4 regions of the Halobacillus sp. A1-3 genome follow, and region 3 is predicted to be linked to each of the others. Evidence: riboswitches for the same ligand, from Rfam matches in the RefSeq annotation. Region 3 holds a riboswitch; each other region holds the start of a gene.
What was found. Region 3 has a riboswitch for S-adenosylmethionine ahead of metE (5-methyltetrahydropteroyltriglutamate--homocysteine S-methyltransferase). Riboswitches for the same ligand answer to the same signal wherever they lie in the genome.

Region 1 (3,796 bases), on a different contig from region 3:
CGGTCTGGACTCATCTGCTTTAGTAATCCAATACCCAATCGTTTTTATATACTCATCAAATTTATAGATATGACCTTTTTTCCCTGTCGACTTTCCTTGCCCCGGGAGATCGCCATAAATGACACTGAATCCGTCTTTTTGAAAGTGAGCCGCAAGCTCATCGTAGCGCCCTGCATGTTCAAATGCCCCATGGACAATCACTATTGTAGCCAGGTTCTGTTCTGAAACCAATTTTATCATCCGTACACGACTCCTTACGATTTGCTATACTGTTTATACACATATTATAAGGGGGTTCTACATGATTTGCGAATATAAAGGAAAGCTGCCTCAAATTGATCCGAGTGCTTATATTGCAGAAGATGCCGTCATCACGGGGGATGTAAAAATCGGTGAACTTTCCAGCGTGTGGTTCAAAACCGTGATCAGAGGAGACGTTTCACCTGTACATATAGGAAAAAATGTAAATATCCAAGATTTAAGCATGCTTCATCAAAGCCCTAATCAGCCGCTAATTATTGAAGACGGAGTAACTGTCGGTCATCAAGTGACCTTACACTCTGCCCACATTAAAAAGAACGCATTGATCGGAATGGGCTCACTTATCCTTGACGGAGCAGAAATTGGTGAGCAAACTTTCATAGGAGCGGGAAGCTTAGTTCCACCCGGAAAAGTAATACCGCCAAATACGCTGGCATTTGGAAGGCCTGCAAAAGTTGTGCGTGAATTGAACGAAACGGATATTCAGGAACTTGACCGCATTCGTAAAACTTATGTTGAAAAAGGACAATATTATAAAAGCCTGCAAACCTAACTATTAAAAAAGCCTCTGAAAATGAATTCAGAGGCTTTGTTTTACTTCAAGCGGTTTATAAGTTCTTCTGCTTTATCAGTTTTTTCCCATGGAAATTCCACATCAGTCCGTCCGAAGTGACCGTAAGCAGCTGTTTGACGATAAATCGGACGACGAAGGTCCAACATTTTAATAATTCCAGCTGGACGTAGGTCAAACAAGTCTCTAACTGCTTCAACCAGCTTTTCTTCGCTTACCTTCCCTGTACCGAACGTATTTATAGAAATGGATACAGGCTGGGCAACACCGATAGCGTACGCCAGCTGAACCTCCACAGTATCTGCAAGACCTGCTGCTACGATGTTCTTAGCTACGTAACGCGCCGCATAAGCAGCGGAGCGGTCCACTTTTGTCGCATCTTTCCCACTGAAAGCGCCGCCCCCGTGTCGAGCATATCCACCATAAGTATCAACAATAATTTTTCTTCCTGTCAGACCTGCATCCCCTTGCGGCCCGCCGATTACGAAACGACCTGTAGGGTTAATGAAATATTTTGTATGATTATCAATTAAGTAAGAAGGCACAACAGGATCAATGACTTCAGCTTTAATGTCTTTTTTAATTTGATCAAGCGTAATTTCCTCAGCATGCTGAGTAGAAATAACAATAGTATCAACGCGAACCGGTTGATCATTTTCATCGTATTCAATCGTAACTTGAGTTTTCCCGTCTGGACGTAAGTACTCGAGTGTACCGTCGTTACGAACATCAGATAAGCGCTTGGAAAGTTTATGCGCAAGAGAGATCGGCAAAGGCATCAATTCTTTTGTTTCATTGTTTGCGAATCCGAACATAAGCCCCTGGTCACCTGCACCAATTGCCTCAATTTCATCCTCGCTCATTTGTCCCTCACGTGATTCATAGGCAACATCTACTCCACCGGCGATATCTGGGGACTGTTCGTCTATGGCAGTAAGAACTGCACACGTATCAGCATCAAAACCATACTTGGCTCTTGTATAGCCAATATCCTTGATCGTCTGGCGTACAATAGATGGAATATCTACATAGGTATTGGTACTGATTTCTCCAGACACTAGTACAAGTCCTGTAGTGACTGTCGTTTCACATGCGACCCTTGCATTTGGGTCGTTTTTTAAAATTTCGTCTAAGATCGCATCAGAAATCTGGTCACAAATTTTATCAGGGTGGCCCTCGGTAACAGATTCTGATGTGAATAACCGGCGATTGGCAGGCATTCTCTAAAACTCCTCCTTCTGAAAGTTCAATGAATTAGACGGAACTCTTTACCAGTATGTGTAGAAACCGTATGACAGTTTCTTTATTCGTTCATTTCATATCTTGTCCTCCGGAACTACGTACAAAGGAGGATCAAGTTCACTTATGGATCATTTCCTTATATAAAAGAAAAAACCCTTCCTGACTTAGAGGAAAGGGGCTGCTTCCTTTCGCTCTTATCGTCCAAGGAGTCATTGATCTCCTTGCTTCAGGTTAGCACCATGTCATTTGAATGACGGGTTGCCGGGCTTCAAAGGGCCTGTCCCTCCACCGACTCTGGATAAGAGAGTTTCCGTTCTTGGATATCGTATCGAAAACCATGTTTAATGTCAATTAAATACCTATGACTTAGGCAAAGAGCAAGAGCCATTCTTACACTTACCTTTGAAAAGTTTATAACGGCTTCTAGCCACGAATGCGTATAGTGGTTTTCCAATTATGCTGCTTCCAGGAATGGAAAAAAGGACTCCTGGAATAAACGTGAGCGGACATTTTCTCATAAGATAAGTAATAGCAAAGTACCCTCTCTTCTCATCTCCAGAGGGAAGCAGTACGTGTAACTCCTGTTTTATTGCTTTTTCCCTACTTTTGGGTAGAGAATTTACCTTCCCATATTGTTGAAGAGAGATCCACTCCATCGTATTAAACCAATCAAACCTTTTAAACAGACGCTTTGATTGATTACACAAGTAACAACCCCCATCGTAAAGCACAAGTGATTTGCTCATTAAATCACAACCTTTCTTCTTTTATTTTACCTGATAAAAGGGTAAAAAATAAATTGAAAGCATTTTCACAAAGAGTATGGATTATTAATATGAATGTGTTATACTAATGTTCAAATTAAGTACTTAGCTTATTGAAATCTTTTAAAAAAGGCGGGTAGACACATATGAGTGCCATTAATCAAATGTCAGAATTAAACCTCTTATTAGCCCAGGAGCATGTCCACCACCAATTATCGGTACCTCAATTAGTGGAGCACATCTTAGAGCGTCATGAAGGGGCGCTTACGGACAAAGGAGCCATCCAGGCGACCACTGGAGCTTATACAGGACGATCTCCTAAGGATAAATTTATAGTAAAAGATGATGTCTCCGCTAATAAAGTTGATTGGGGCAAGGTAAATCAGCCCATCGATGAAGACACCTTCACCACACTTTACCATAAAGTGCTCGATTACTTGAAAGATCGTGACGCCTTGTTTTCCTTTAAAGGGTTTGCTGGGGCTGATGAAAAGTTCAGGCTTCCGATCAGAGTTATTAACGAATTCGCTTGGCATAATCTGTTTGCCCGACAAATGTTCATCCGACCTTCCGAAGATGAAGTGGAAGAATTAGAGCCAGAATTCACCGTGGTATCCGCACCGACATTTAAAGCAGAACCTGATGTTGACGGAACAAATTCAGAAGCCTTTATCATGGTTTCGTTTAAACACCGTATCGTTTTAATCGGTGGAACAGAATACGCTGGCGAAATTAAGAAATCAATCTTCTCTGTTATGAACTTCATGCTTCCTCAAAAAAATGTATTGCCTATGCATTGTTCTGCTAATGTAGGAAAAGAGGGCGATGTCGCTTTATTCTTCGGTCTTTCAGGCACAGGTAAAACAACTTTGTCGGCTGATCCCAACCGGAGATTAATCGGTGATGATGAACATGCCTGGTCCAATTACGGTATCTTCAACATTGAGGGTGGCTGTTA
Region 2 (3,796 bases), on a different contig from region 3:
TTACAAAGGCGGGAAAAAGTATGATGAAGAGGGCAATATAAAGGAACGGGAGATTGATGAGGAAAAGGCCGAGTCAGCAGAAATATTTGAAGAGAAGTGGATTAAAGCAAGAGAAGACGAAGAATACTTATCTAAGAAAAAAGCTCACCAAAAAGAATACGGTTGATATTGACAAATCAGTCCTTCAAACGTAAGCTACTATTAATCCGATAAACTAAATCGGATTTAACGCGATAAGGAGCGAATTTCTTGAAAATCCCTTTCCTCGTCTTAAGCTTAGGACTGATGCTCACCTCATGGGGTCTCGGAATCTACTTTATTTCTATCCTCTATACACCTGCTCTCATCATCCCTCTCTTTGATCAATTTTTGTGGATGAGTGAAGCGAAGGGCTTGTTAGGTCTAACCATGTTATTCACAGTCATTACGTTACCGTTCCTCGGATTTTTATTCAAAACGAGAACACATGTATCTAACAAGAAAAGTCGATATATCTTGCTTATCAGTAATTACGCCATCTGGCTCACCATCGTCGCATCCCAGTTAAAAATTACCGCTTATAACTTAGGAATCTGTCACTGAAGAGCGAGTGCGGTATTCCCTTTTACAACCACCCTGCCTACCTTCATGACAATGGATTTTAAAAAAGGAAATTCCATCCTTTTATCGAACTTCCCTAGTTGGAGGTGGTAAGGAATGGAATTTCACTCTTACTATGGAACATTTAAAGAACGCGCCCGTAAACAGGACTTAGATTTTCTAAAAGAGACAATATCTGATCAATTAGTGGTAAGAGAAATTCGTCAGGACGAAGTGATCGACTACTCTTATGAGGACTCGATTGAAGGTTGGAAGCAAGCTTTTGGTCACTTTCAGGATAAGGATATGACGTGGATTTATACCGACCATTGTCTGACTGAATTAAAAGAGAATGAATGGCTCGCTTCCTTCTGGGTATCGATTGAACTGGAAGGAGAACTTCTGGGTTCGTCCAACCTCTTTTTTAATACATATAAAAAAGAGAAGGACACATGGCAACTTGTACGCACGTACATTGAAGCTGGCGTTGAGACACCTGAGAGTGCAAAAGTAAATATACGATAATTCACGAACCGCTCATTTTGGGATGAGCGGTTTTTTAGGTTTCATTGGTCTTCCATCCAACGTCCCCGTTTCCCAGCTGCTCACCTTTTGAGTAGCCCTTCATAAATTAACCCCATCCCTAAAGACGGATTTTTCTAAAAATTCTTGCTGTTCTATTGTCAAATGGAAGTGAGTAGTGTACATTAGGGAGAAAGAATTTCCCAAATGAATAGTGATGAATCCATTTCTTATCAAGAGAGGCAGAGGGACTGGCCCTGTGAAGCCTCAGCAACCACTGGTATATATCCAGTAAGGTGCTACGTCCAGCAAGTTGTGACCCAACTTGGAAGATAAGAAGAAGATCCGAACGTTAAAGTCTTCTTCTTAAGAAGGCTTTTTTTATTTTTCAACTACATGTTTTAAAAAAGGAGAATGACGATGAACACCCCTCATACGGATACAAAATTTGTGCAAACTGGAAATCGAAACGAGGATCCTACAGGAGCGATCAACCCTCCCGTCTACTTTTCTACTCCTTATCGACATAAGGGGATCGGGCAATCTACAGGTTTTGATTACTCAAGAACAGGCAATCCAACACGAAAAATTTTAGAACAGTCGATCGCAGACATCGAGGAAGGAAAAGCGGGATTCGCCTTTAGTTCTGGGATGGCGGCAATTCAAACGGCACTATCCCTTTTCAGACAAGGAGATGAAATACTTGTTTCAGAGGATTTGTACGGAGGGACTTATCGTTTGTTCGAACATATAACGGAACAATCTGGAGTAGTTTTTCAATACTGTGCCAGTCAGAACTTATCAGGGCTTAAGGATTTACTTACACCAAAGACGAAGGCTGTTTATATTGAGACACCTACCAATCCTCTGATGCATGTAGCGGATATTTCGGAGATTGCACGTTTTACCAAAGAACATAACCTGCTGTTGATTGTCGATAATACCCTATACACTCCCCTTCTTCAGCAGCCATTAAAAGAAGGCGCAGATATCGTCATTCACAGTGCAACGAAGTACCTCGGTGGTCATAACGATGTACTGGCTGGTCTACTGGTAGCGGAAGATGAAGGAATTTGCGAAAAGCTCGCCTTTCATCAAAACACCTCAGGAGCCGTGTTATCCCCTTTTGATTGTTGGCTGTTAATGAGAGGGATGAAAACTTTACCGCTTCGCATGAGGCAGCACGAATCTAACGCCAAAGCGATTGTAGAATACTTGGAAAATCACGATGCCATTACAGACGTTTTATATCCCGGGAAAGGCGGTATGATCTCTTTCCGCTTACAAGAAGAAGACTGGGTCGACCCATTCCTCAGCCATCTGAATGTCATCAGCTTTGCTGAAAGCCTCGGCGGAGTGGAAAGTTTCATTACGTATCCAGCCACCCAGACCCATGCAGACATTCCGGAGGAAACGAGAACCTCTTACGGTGTATGCAACCGTTTATTGCGGTTTTCAGTAGGAGTTGAACATATTGACGACTTGATTTATGACCTTGATCAAACACTTGCCAATTTGAAAAAGGAGGAGACGATCAAATGACTGATTATTCTTTGCAGACACGCCTGCTTCATAACGACCATAAATTCGATAAGTATACTGGGGCGGTCAGCGTCCCTATCCAACAGGCATCCACATTTCACCAGATTGACTTTGATGAACCCGGAAAATATGATTACAGCCGCTCAGGGAACCCGACAAGAGAAGCATTGGAAGAGGCTATTGCGGGTCTTGAAAATGGTACAAAAGGGTTTGCGTTCGCCTCAGGCATGGCGGCCATTTCCACATCCTTCATGCTTTTGTCTCAAGGCGATCATGTCGTGATCTCAGAGGATGTGTACGGAGGTACTTTCCGTATCATCAATGATGTTCTACACAGGTTTGGAATCGATCACACCTTCGTAGATATGACAGATCTGCATTCGGTCGCTACAGCGATTCGTCCGAATACAAAACTTTTATATATCGAAACGCCTTCCAATCCACTACTTAAAATTACAGACATTCAAGCGGTTGCTAAGCTTGCAAAAGCGAATGACTGTTTAACCTTCGTTGATAACACGTTCATGACACCAGCGCTTCAACAGCCTTTAGATCTAGGCGCAGACCTTGTGCTTCACAGTGCAACGAAGTTCATTGCCGGACACAGCGATGTTGTAGCTGGTCTTGCAGCAACCAACAGCGAGCAAGTAGCTGAGAAACTATCATTCTTACAAAACTCGTTCGGATCCATTCTTGGGGCACACGATTCCTGGCTCGTGTTACGAGGGCTTAAAACTCTCCATTGCCGATTGAATCAATCCGCAGCGTCTGCCCTTACAATTGCAGAATTTTTAGCGAAGCATCCGCTTGTGGAGGAAGTTTATTATCCTGGCTTTACTGCTCATCCTGGTTATTTCACTCATACGTACCAGAGCAAGGGTGCGGGAGCCGTTCTGTCGTTCCGCTTGAAGGACGAAGAAGCCGTAAGACAATTGACGAAACACATGAAGATTCCAGTCTATGCCGTCAGCTTGGGAGCTGTGGAGTCGATCCTCTCTTATCCTGCCCGCATGTCCCATGCATCCATGCCCCCAGAGGAGCGAAGAAAACGTGGCATTACAGATGGACTGCTTCGCTTGTCTGTTGGACTTGAGAATCCAGAAGATCTTATTGAGGACTTCAAGCAGGCTTTTCAATATTTGGAACAGCGGCC
Region 3 (3,796 bases):
CCATGTCGTTGCGCTCAAACTCTCCATGAACAAGTACGTCCAGTCCCAATTCCTCCTGGCGGTTAATCCATTCAGATATATTGTTTTCTATAAACGTTTCATAATAGGAATCGGACCATTCCCCTTGGCGCCATTTTGATCGTGCCTGGCGTATTCCTTTGGTTTGCGGCAAACTGCCGATGGTTGTCGTTGGCAGCAGCGGAATCTTGAAAAACGCTTCCTGTAGTTTCTTGCGAGTTTGGTAGTCCCTATTTCGCTTTGTCATGTGAACGGTGCCCTCAGATAGTCGATCTGATGTATTTTGCTTTAAAGCCCATAGTTGGTTTCGTTTCTCTTTTTGGACAGCGAGTTCTTCTTCAATTAAATCTCTTCCATTGTTGATGCCTCTAGTTAAAAGGGTCACTTCTTCAAGTTTTTGATCGGCAAAAGCTAACCCGTTCTTTAACTCAGGATCTAGTTCTTGTTCAGTTTCTACAGTTACAGGGACGTGTAATAAACTACAAGAAGGTTGGACGATCAGGCTTTGAGTTTCAGAAAGAATTTCCTCAACTTGGGCAAGCTTCTCTTCCAAATCCGTTCTCCAAATATTTCTGCCATTGATCAGCCCGCCAGCAAGGGTTTTGTCTTTAGGAAAACCGTGCTTCTTTAATGCTTCTAAATTCGCTCCTTCGTCATGAACGAAATCCAGGCCAATCCCCGCGACTGGAAGGGATATGATCTCTTCATAATGATCAATAGCTTCAAAATAAGTTTGAAGCAGAATCTTAGCTCCCGGTAATTGCTGGTGGATTGAATGATACACCTCTTTAAAAAGTTGAAGGTCTTTCTTAGAGACTGATGTACATAGAATAGGTTCATCCACCTGAATCCAGTCCGCACCAGCACTTATTAGTTCCTGAAGCACTTGTATGTAGAGAGGGACAAGCTTCTCTAATAGAGGACCTGCATCAGCTTCCCTATACCCTTTTGCTAACTTGACAAAAGTAATCGGACCTAACAAGACCGGTTTAGTCGTCAGTCCAAGTTCTTCTTTCGCTTCTTTAAAGTATTGAAGCTGATAATTATGTGTAAGCTCGGGAGTTTGATCTAATTGGATCTCAGGGACGATATAATGGTAATTGGTATTGAACCATTTCGTCATTTCTGAAGCAACGGATTCATCGTTGCCGCGTGCGATATCGAAATAAGTAGTTATAGAATAATCCCTTTTTTTAAAACGTGAGGGAATCAGCCCAAACATAAATGCTGTGTCCAAAACATGGTCGTACAGACTGAAATCCCCAACCGGTATCAAGTCGATACCAAGATTATTCTGTTTTTGCAGATGAGTCAGGCGAATTTTTTTCATGTCTTTCAGCAGATCCTCTTCTGAGATTGAACCCTTCCAAAAACGTTCCAATGTCTTTTTCCATTCTCTATTTTCTCCGATTCTTGGATAACCAATGGCTGAACTTAGTACTTGAGTCATTTTGATTCCTCCCTTTAATTTTTGACAATAAAAAATCCCTCTATGTAGGAGAGAGATGGTTGAAAGTAGTTTGGGAAATAGCCGTTTATAACAAACGGATCCCATTCGTCTTAACACCTCCCTATTCCTCGTAGGTTTGAGTGTACAACCAACAGGCAGGTCTCCTGACTTATGTTCATCACAAACCTGCGTCTTCCCGTCTATTTATCTAAAAGACAGTGACTTGCAAGCAGGTTTGCTCCCATTTACAGTGGCGGGACCGTGCCGGAGTTTCACCGGACTTCCCTTTTAAGCTGAATAAGTCTATTCAGCACCTGAAGATCTACGGTATTCAGTTGTTGATCCATATGTAAGAAAAAAACCTCTCACGAAGGAGAGGTTTATACGTACAACCTCTCTTATCTTTCAAAGGCAAAGCTTTGCTGGAATTGGCACCTAAATCTGCAAAAATGCTGATTCGGCTGCCGGGCTTCGCTGGGCCAGTCCCTCCACCGCTCTAAATAAGAGATCGTATTCGTTTAATGGATTAAAAGAATACTAGCATGGAGGCAGGACACTGTCAAATTGAAGTAATGTCAGAAAAAGGTGTTTTTTATGACAGATTATGGTACGCTATCATTGGTTGTTAACCATTCGACAAAATTGGTTAACCGATACGTTCTTAGAAAGGGGATTTGTTTATGTGGAGAGTTTTAGCGATTAAAGCGATTAATGGTTATGAGATTACGAATGATGAAGCTTTAGACGTTCTAAACTGCCCGGAAGATGAGCTGCTCAGTTTGCTGCACAGTGCCTATCATGTCAGAAAGAAGTTTTACGGGAACAAAGTGAAGCTGAACATGATCATCAATACAAAATCAGGTTTTTGTCCAGAGAACTGCGGGTACTGTGCGCAGTCCAGAGATTCAAAAGCTCCCATCGAAAAATATCGAATGATGGACAAAGATACGATTGTTCGAGGAGCAGAAAAAGCTCACCAAATGAAGTCTGGTACATATTGCATCGTTGCAAGCGGAAGAGGGCCTTCCACACGTGAGATAGATATTGTAACCTCGGCGGTCAAAGAGATCAAAGCGAAGTATGATATAAAGGTTTGTGCATGCTTGGGACTACTAAAACCAGAACAAGCTGAGCAGTTGAAAGAGGCTGGCGTCGATCGTTACAACCACAATATTAACACCTCAGAAAATCACCACGATCAAATCACCACGAGTCACACCTACGACGATCGTGTCGTAACGGTTAACTATGCGAAACAATCAGGACTTTCCCCATGCTCCGGTGTCATAGTCGGAATGAAAGAATCGAAACAGGATATCGTTGATATGGCGCGCGCCTTGAATCTCATGGATGCGGATTCCATTCCAGTTAATTTCCTTCATGCCATCGATGGAACAGCGCTTGAAGGGACTGACGAATTGACGCCGTCCTATTGTTTAAAGATTTTATGCCTTTTCCGTTTTATCAACCCTACAAAAGAAATCCGCGTTTCCGGGGGGCGCGAGGTGAATTTACTCAGCCTACAGCCGCTAAGTTTATATCCAGCGAACTCCATTTTTGTTGGAGATTATCTAACTACAGAGGGGCAAGAAAGTACGGAAGACCACAAAATGATCGAAGATTTAGGGTTTGAAGTGGATGTAGTAACCAAGGAAAAAGTTTTAAGTTAAAAGAAACTGCCTCAATAGGGCAGTTTTTCTTTATTTCATATAAAATTCAATTCTTATTGAAAGGAAGTTTCTGTATGCACGACTTAAAGGAACAATTGCAAATAGTAGAAGAAAAGTATTTGAGCCTAGAAATAAGAACATCCTCTATAGAACTAGATAAGATATAAGCCGATGAGTTCTGGGATTTACTAAGAAAGAATGTTTAGAAAGCGGAGTAGTTTTATCGGAGATGACCTTACATAATTATCATATTCAATCGCTTGGAACTGATGTCTTGTTAGCTACTTATTTCATAGAGGACAAAACTTGAGCCCTAAATCCCCTCCGCAGCTCGATATGGAAATGGATTGATGGATGATGGCAATTATATTTTCATCAAGAGACAATAACGAATTTAAAATCTACAAATTTTTATCAATGAATATCCCTATGCACCAGTTATAAACTTGTTTTTAATGAATTTTTTACATATAGGACCTAAGTCTCTACAGAAAGTCAGAAGGTGGATCTGCCTCATTTTGCTTCCAATTTCCTATTGATAAAAATGGAAAATAAAATTACTCTTTAATGGAAAATAATCCTAATATATAGGAGGTTTTCTCATGGGTCATCTTCAAAGTGGGCAGCATATTCAAAAAAGATGCACAAATTGTTTTCA
Region 4 (3,796 bases), on a different contig from region 3:
CCTATGCACTTGGTGATTTGATGTTACTATCGCGATCCAGTAATACAACAGCAACGATTGCGGATTTTGTACTTGCTTTTGCTGTTATCTACTTTATGACAGATGCACTGACCGTAGGAGATAATGTTTTTTCAGCGACACTCATTTCAACGATTTCGCTGACCATTTTCGAATATTTCTTCCACCAGTCCGTAGCAAGAAACTTGGATGGTGAAGAAGAAAGAAAAGGAAATGTGAATCCTACGCCTCAGCTAAGTACTGAAGCATCTGAAGAGCTTTACCCTTATGATGAAGAAGAATAACTGAACAAAAAAACCGAGAAAACAATAAACTGTTTTCTCGGTTTTCTGCTTACACAAAGGTGAGATAAGCGGAAACGAGTATGACGAGCAAAATGACGACAGCAGTCATAAATACAATGATTCTGTGTGAGGACACAAAACGGCTTTCATTAATATTACGCCTTGTCTGATAATAATTGATAGTTGCACCAACGATCGTCATGACACCTAGAAACAACGATGCAATGCTGACAAGGATGGCCAGATCTTCTCCGAAACGGCTCATTTGCTGGGCCCCATTAATGTGAAGCGTTGTCGCTAAAAATCCTACACCGACAAGAGCAATAGCAGTTCGAATCCAGGCAAGATACGTCCGCTCATTCGCTAAATGCTGCTGAATCAGTTTTTGTTCATCCATTTTTTCCATAGCCCGTCCTCACCTCTTTTACGAATCGTTCTTTCTTTCAGTTTATCACGTATGAAGAACTCGTATCCGTAAAACGCTCATATGAGCTAAGCTTTCGTACGGTATTCCCTGTTATGTTGTTGCAATGTTTCGTCTGTACCGAACAAGAAGTGCTTTTTCATGTCAGGAGAATACGTCGAGTTAACAGTTTCTCTGCCAACCGTTTCCGCAACTTCTCTAAGCATGCTCGGCGAGGCACCACAGCAAAGTCCAAAGTAATTGACGCCTGTCTCTTTCGCTTCTTTTGCCCACTCAGCAAGCTCATAGCGGTTGCAATACAATGGATCCAAAGAAGTAGGGAAAGTTGTCTCTGTTGGAAGTGAACAAGAACAGCCGCCATCCGGCAAGTTAAAGAAGGTTGGATGTTCTTCAGTTGTGCGGTACGGAATAGGCAGGGCCCCTACATAGCCTTTTACCTCTTCTCTAATCTTTTCGATATAAGGCTGCATCGTAGCAGGACCGCGGAAGCAGTTCATGCCAACAACAAGAGCCCCTTGTTCTTCTAAAAGACGACACGCCTCTTCAACGGTATAGCCATCTCTTAATATATTCTCACTCATCAATCCAAGCGTAATGACTGCAGTCAGTCCTTGCTTCTGAATTTCCTCTAGGGCGATTTTCGCTTCTTCATAGTAATAAAAGGTCTCTCCGTTAACGAAGTCTACGCCTTCTTCCTTACACCAGCCAGTCATTTCCCTGAAAATTTCTCTTACTGCCGCTTTTGAATCTTCATCTTCTGGATTGAAAAGGTTCGTATTGGAAACGTTCCCAGCCACGAGCGCTTCTTCTTCTGGATGCTCCTGGGCTACCTCTTTGGCTAATCGGATCGCCTGGCGGTTCAACGGTTCAAGTAGATCCTCCTTACCGATGATCCTCATCTTTTCTCTGTGGCCATTATACGTAAAGGCTAGTACAACATCTGAACCAGCCAGCATATAGTCTCGATATGTCTGCTTTAACGCTTGAGGGTTATCCAGCGCTACCTCTGGCACAAATGATCCAGCCTGTAAATATCCTCGTCTTTCCAATTCAAATAAGTATCCTTCCCCGCACACAACGGGCCCATCCTGTAATCGTTCTTCTAATGTACGTTTCATCCTCAGCCGCACCTTTCTTTTTTAATAATGAAAAACCCTTCTTCCCGGCAAAAGGAAGAAGGGTTTGAATTCTCGGTTCTTCCTCTTATCTGCCAGATGAATACATCTGTAGGAATTGGCACCTTTTTCAAACAAAAAGCTTGAAAGGTTGCCGGGCATCACAGGGCCTAGTCCCTCCGCCACTCAAAATAAGAGAATCATGATTCTATTTTTGACTTGCTAGAAATTATAGAATCCATACCCTTGTTCTGTCAATGATAATTTTCAGTGAATTTAGAAATGAATGACGAATTGGTTTTGTTCACAGATTCTTAACAAATTTGGTCATCCCTTGATAGATCTAGGACTGTGACTTTTTTTCTTTTTTATATCAAAAAAAAGCCTATGAACTTCTTGCAATCCGTCTGAATATTCCGTAAAATCAATCATAATTTATAAATATCAACTAACAAGGAAGTGTTCGTGATGCAAACCAAAACAGTGAGTAAGCTATACAACGTCTGTCCTCTATGTCACGGAACTGGAAAATATGAAGAATATGATGATCATAAAGCCAACATGCTTGGGGATCACTATCAGCGTGTCAATCATGCCAATGAAATAGCGGCGTGGAAAATGGCCGTTGAAGAAACGAGCTATACGAAAGAATGCACGAAATGTCACGGTAATGGTCATGTACTGAATGATGAAGGTCAGCGTATGTATAAAATGCTTAAGCAATATGCATGAGCAAAAGAGTAAGCTCCTTGGGGGCACAACCTGGAGTGAATGACTTTATAATGACCGAGCCGATTGACTTATAAGCTAGTCGGGCAAGGAGCTGGATGTAGACTCACGACACAAAAAGTTATCCATCCAACTAACTTAATAAGCATAAAAAAAGACGGCAGCCATTTGTTCGGCTGCCGTTTCTCTTATTTCACCGTTTTATTCGCAAAAACCGTTGGCCTTGTTTCAGAAGGGGCGACAACCACTGGCCACCAAAATTCAGCACCTCTCCAGCCATGCTCTTTTTTTCCTTCCTGCCTGAGCATAATCAAAGCCGGATGGTCCTTTGCTTTTCTTCTAGCGATGGCAAGCTCCCCTTTACCTTTTCCTGGTGTATCTGGAGAATTCTCAAATGCCCCATCCTCCTTAAAGCGTTGAATTTCACGTCTTGTCCTTGTGATTAGCCACACATAAGCCCCTGATTTTGCTTCGGTGCTCAAATAATCAAGGACACTATGATACTCGTCCAAGTTGAACTCTCGACCTTCTTCCATCTCAAGCGTCTTATGAACAAGCGTGATCATTTCTTTCGCCTTTTCAACAGGGATCAAGTAAGCTCCTTCTTCGTGATAGCGGGCATTTTTCAATTCATTTTCAATTAAGCGATCGATTTCACGCACTGTTTTCTGGATGTGGGTCTTGTACCCGGTTTGAAAACCGACCGGTAACAGACGCTTATGAGGTTTCAGCATGGTCAAACTGGATAATAAAATCTTATTGGGACTGCAAGGTAAAATGGTTGAAGTCAAATCCTTCTGGATAAACACAACCCCACGTTCTTGCCCTCCACATTCAAAGGCACGTCTAAGTTCTGCATCAAATTCGTGGATCCGCTCCATAATTGAATAAATTCTCTGTGTTGTGTAAAAGCGAGTGACGGCAAGGTCTTCAAGCGGACGGGCTCCGTACATCCGAGAATGCTGAAGCACGGTGTCCTGTTGGAAAGTCTTTGGATTTCTTCCGTAGAAAAAGCCAATCAAATTATGGATTGTTACTCCGCGATCGAGAATTTGTCCACCGATAAAAATGTTCATGGGCGCACGAAGCTGGAGCTGTCCACTGTGGTCAAGCAGCTCCTTCACGTCTTTTTCCGAATTAACGATGGAACTGACGATATATTCCTGGTCAAGGGCTAGCTTCACTTCTAGATAGACTTGAATGTAAGAAGGCACAGGTACATTATT

Region 1: another riboswitch for S-adenosylmethionine. It lies ahead of metK (methionine adenosyltransferase); the one in region 3 lies ahead of metE (5-methyltetrahydropteroyltriglutamate--homocysteine S-methyltransferase).
Region 2: another riboswitch for S-adenosylmethionine. It lies ahead of ACRYKC_RS14650 (methionine biosynthesis PLP-dependent protein); the one in region 3 lies ahead of metE (5-methyltetrahydropteroyltriglutamate--homocysteine S-methyltransferase).
Region 4: another riboswitch for S-adenosylmethionine. It lies ahead of ACRYKC_RS06240 (homocysteine S-methyltransferase family protein); the one in region 3 lies ahead of metE (5-methyltetrahydropteroyltriglutamate--homocysteine S-methyltransferase).

Annotation. Positions count from the first base shown of each region.
Region 1 covers NZ_JBPCEO010000005.1:284,874-288,669, reverse strand. Annotated here, with positions in the region: gene ACRYKC_RS11485 (alpha/beta hydrolase) at 1-240, opposite strand, end outside; gene ACRYKC_RS11480 (gamma carbonic anhydrase) at 302-814, shown strand; gene metK (methionine adenosyltransferase) at 856-2,052, opposite strand; SAM riboswitch class I at 2,266-2,379, opposite strand; gene ACRYKC_RS11470 (thiol-disulfide oxidoreductase DCC family protein) at 2,434-2,820, opposite strand; gene pckA (phosphoenolpyruvate carboxykinase (ATP)) at 2,985-3,796, shown strand, end outside.
Region 2 covers NZ_JBPCEO010000008.1:78,424-82,219, reverse strand. Annotated here, with positions in the region: gene ACRYKC_RS14665 (DUF4385 domain-containing protein) at 1-166, shown strand, start outside; gene ACRYKC_RS14660 (hypothetical protein) at 250-582, shown strand; gene ACRYKC_RS14655 (hypothetical protein) at 697-1,104, shown strand; SAM riboswitch class I at 1,329-1,440, shown strand; gene ACRYKC_RS14650 (methionine biosynthesis PLP-dependent protein) at 1,522-2,643, shown strand; gene metC (cystathionine beta-lyase) at 2,640-3,796, shown strand, end outside.
Region 3 covers NZ_JBPCEO010000002.1:301,480-305,275, reverse strand. Annotated here, with positions in the region: gene metE (5-methyltetrahydropteroyltriglutamate--homocysteine S-methyltransferase) at 1-1,468, opposite strand, end outside; cobalamin riboswitch at 1,606-1,801, opposite strand; SAM riboswitch class I at 1,864-1,975, opposite strand; gene bioB (biotin synthase BioB) at 2,149-3,138, shown strand; gene ACRYKC_RS04310 (hypothetical protein) at 3,741-3,796, shown strand, end outside.
Region 4 covers NZ_JBPCEO010000003.1:164,904-168,699, reverse strand. Annotated here, with positions in the region: gene ACRYKC_RS06250 (YndM family protein) at 1-302, shown strand, start outside; gene ACRYKC_RS06245 (YidH family protein) at 352-699, opposite strand; gene ACRYKC_RS06240 (homocysteine S-methyltransferase family protein) at 795-1,844, opposite strand; SAM riboswitch class I at 1,927-2,039, opposite strand; gene ACRYKC_RS06235 (hypothetical protein) at 2,310-2,573, shown strand; gene ACRYKC_RS06230 (Z1 domain-containing protein) at 2,759-3,796, opposite strand, start outside.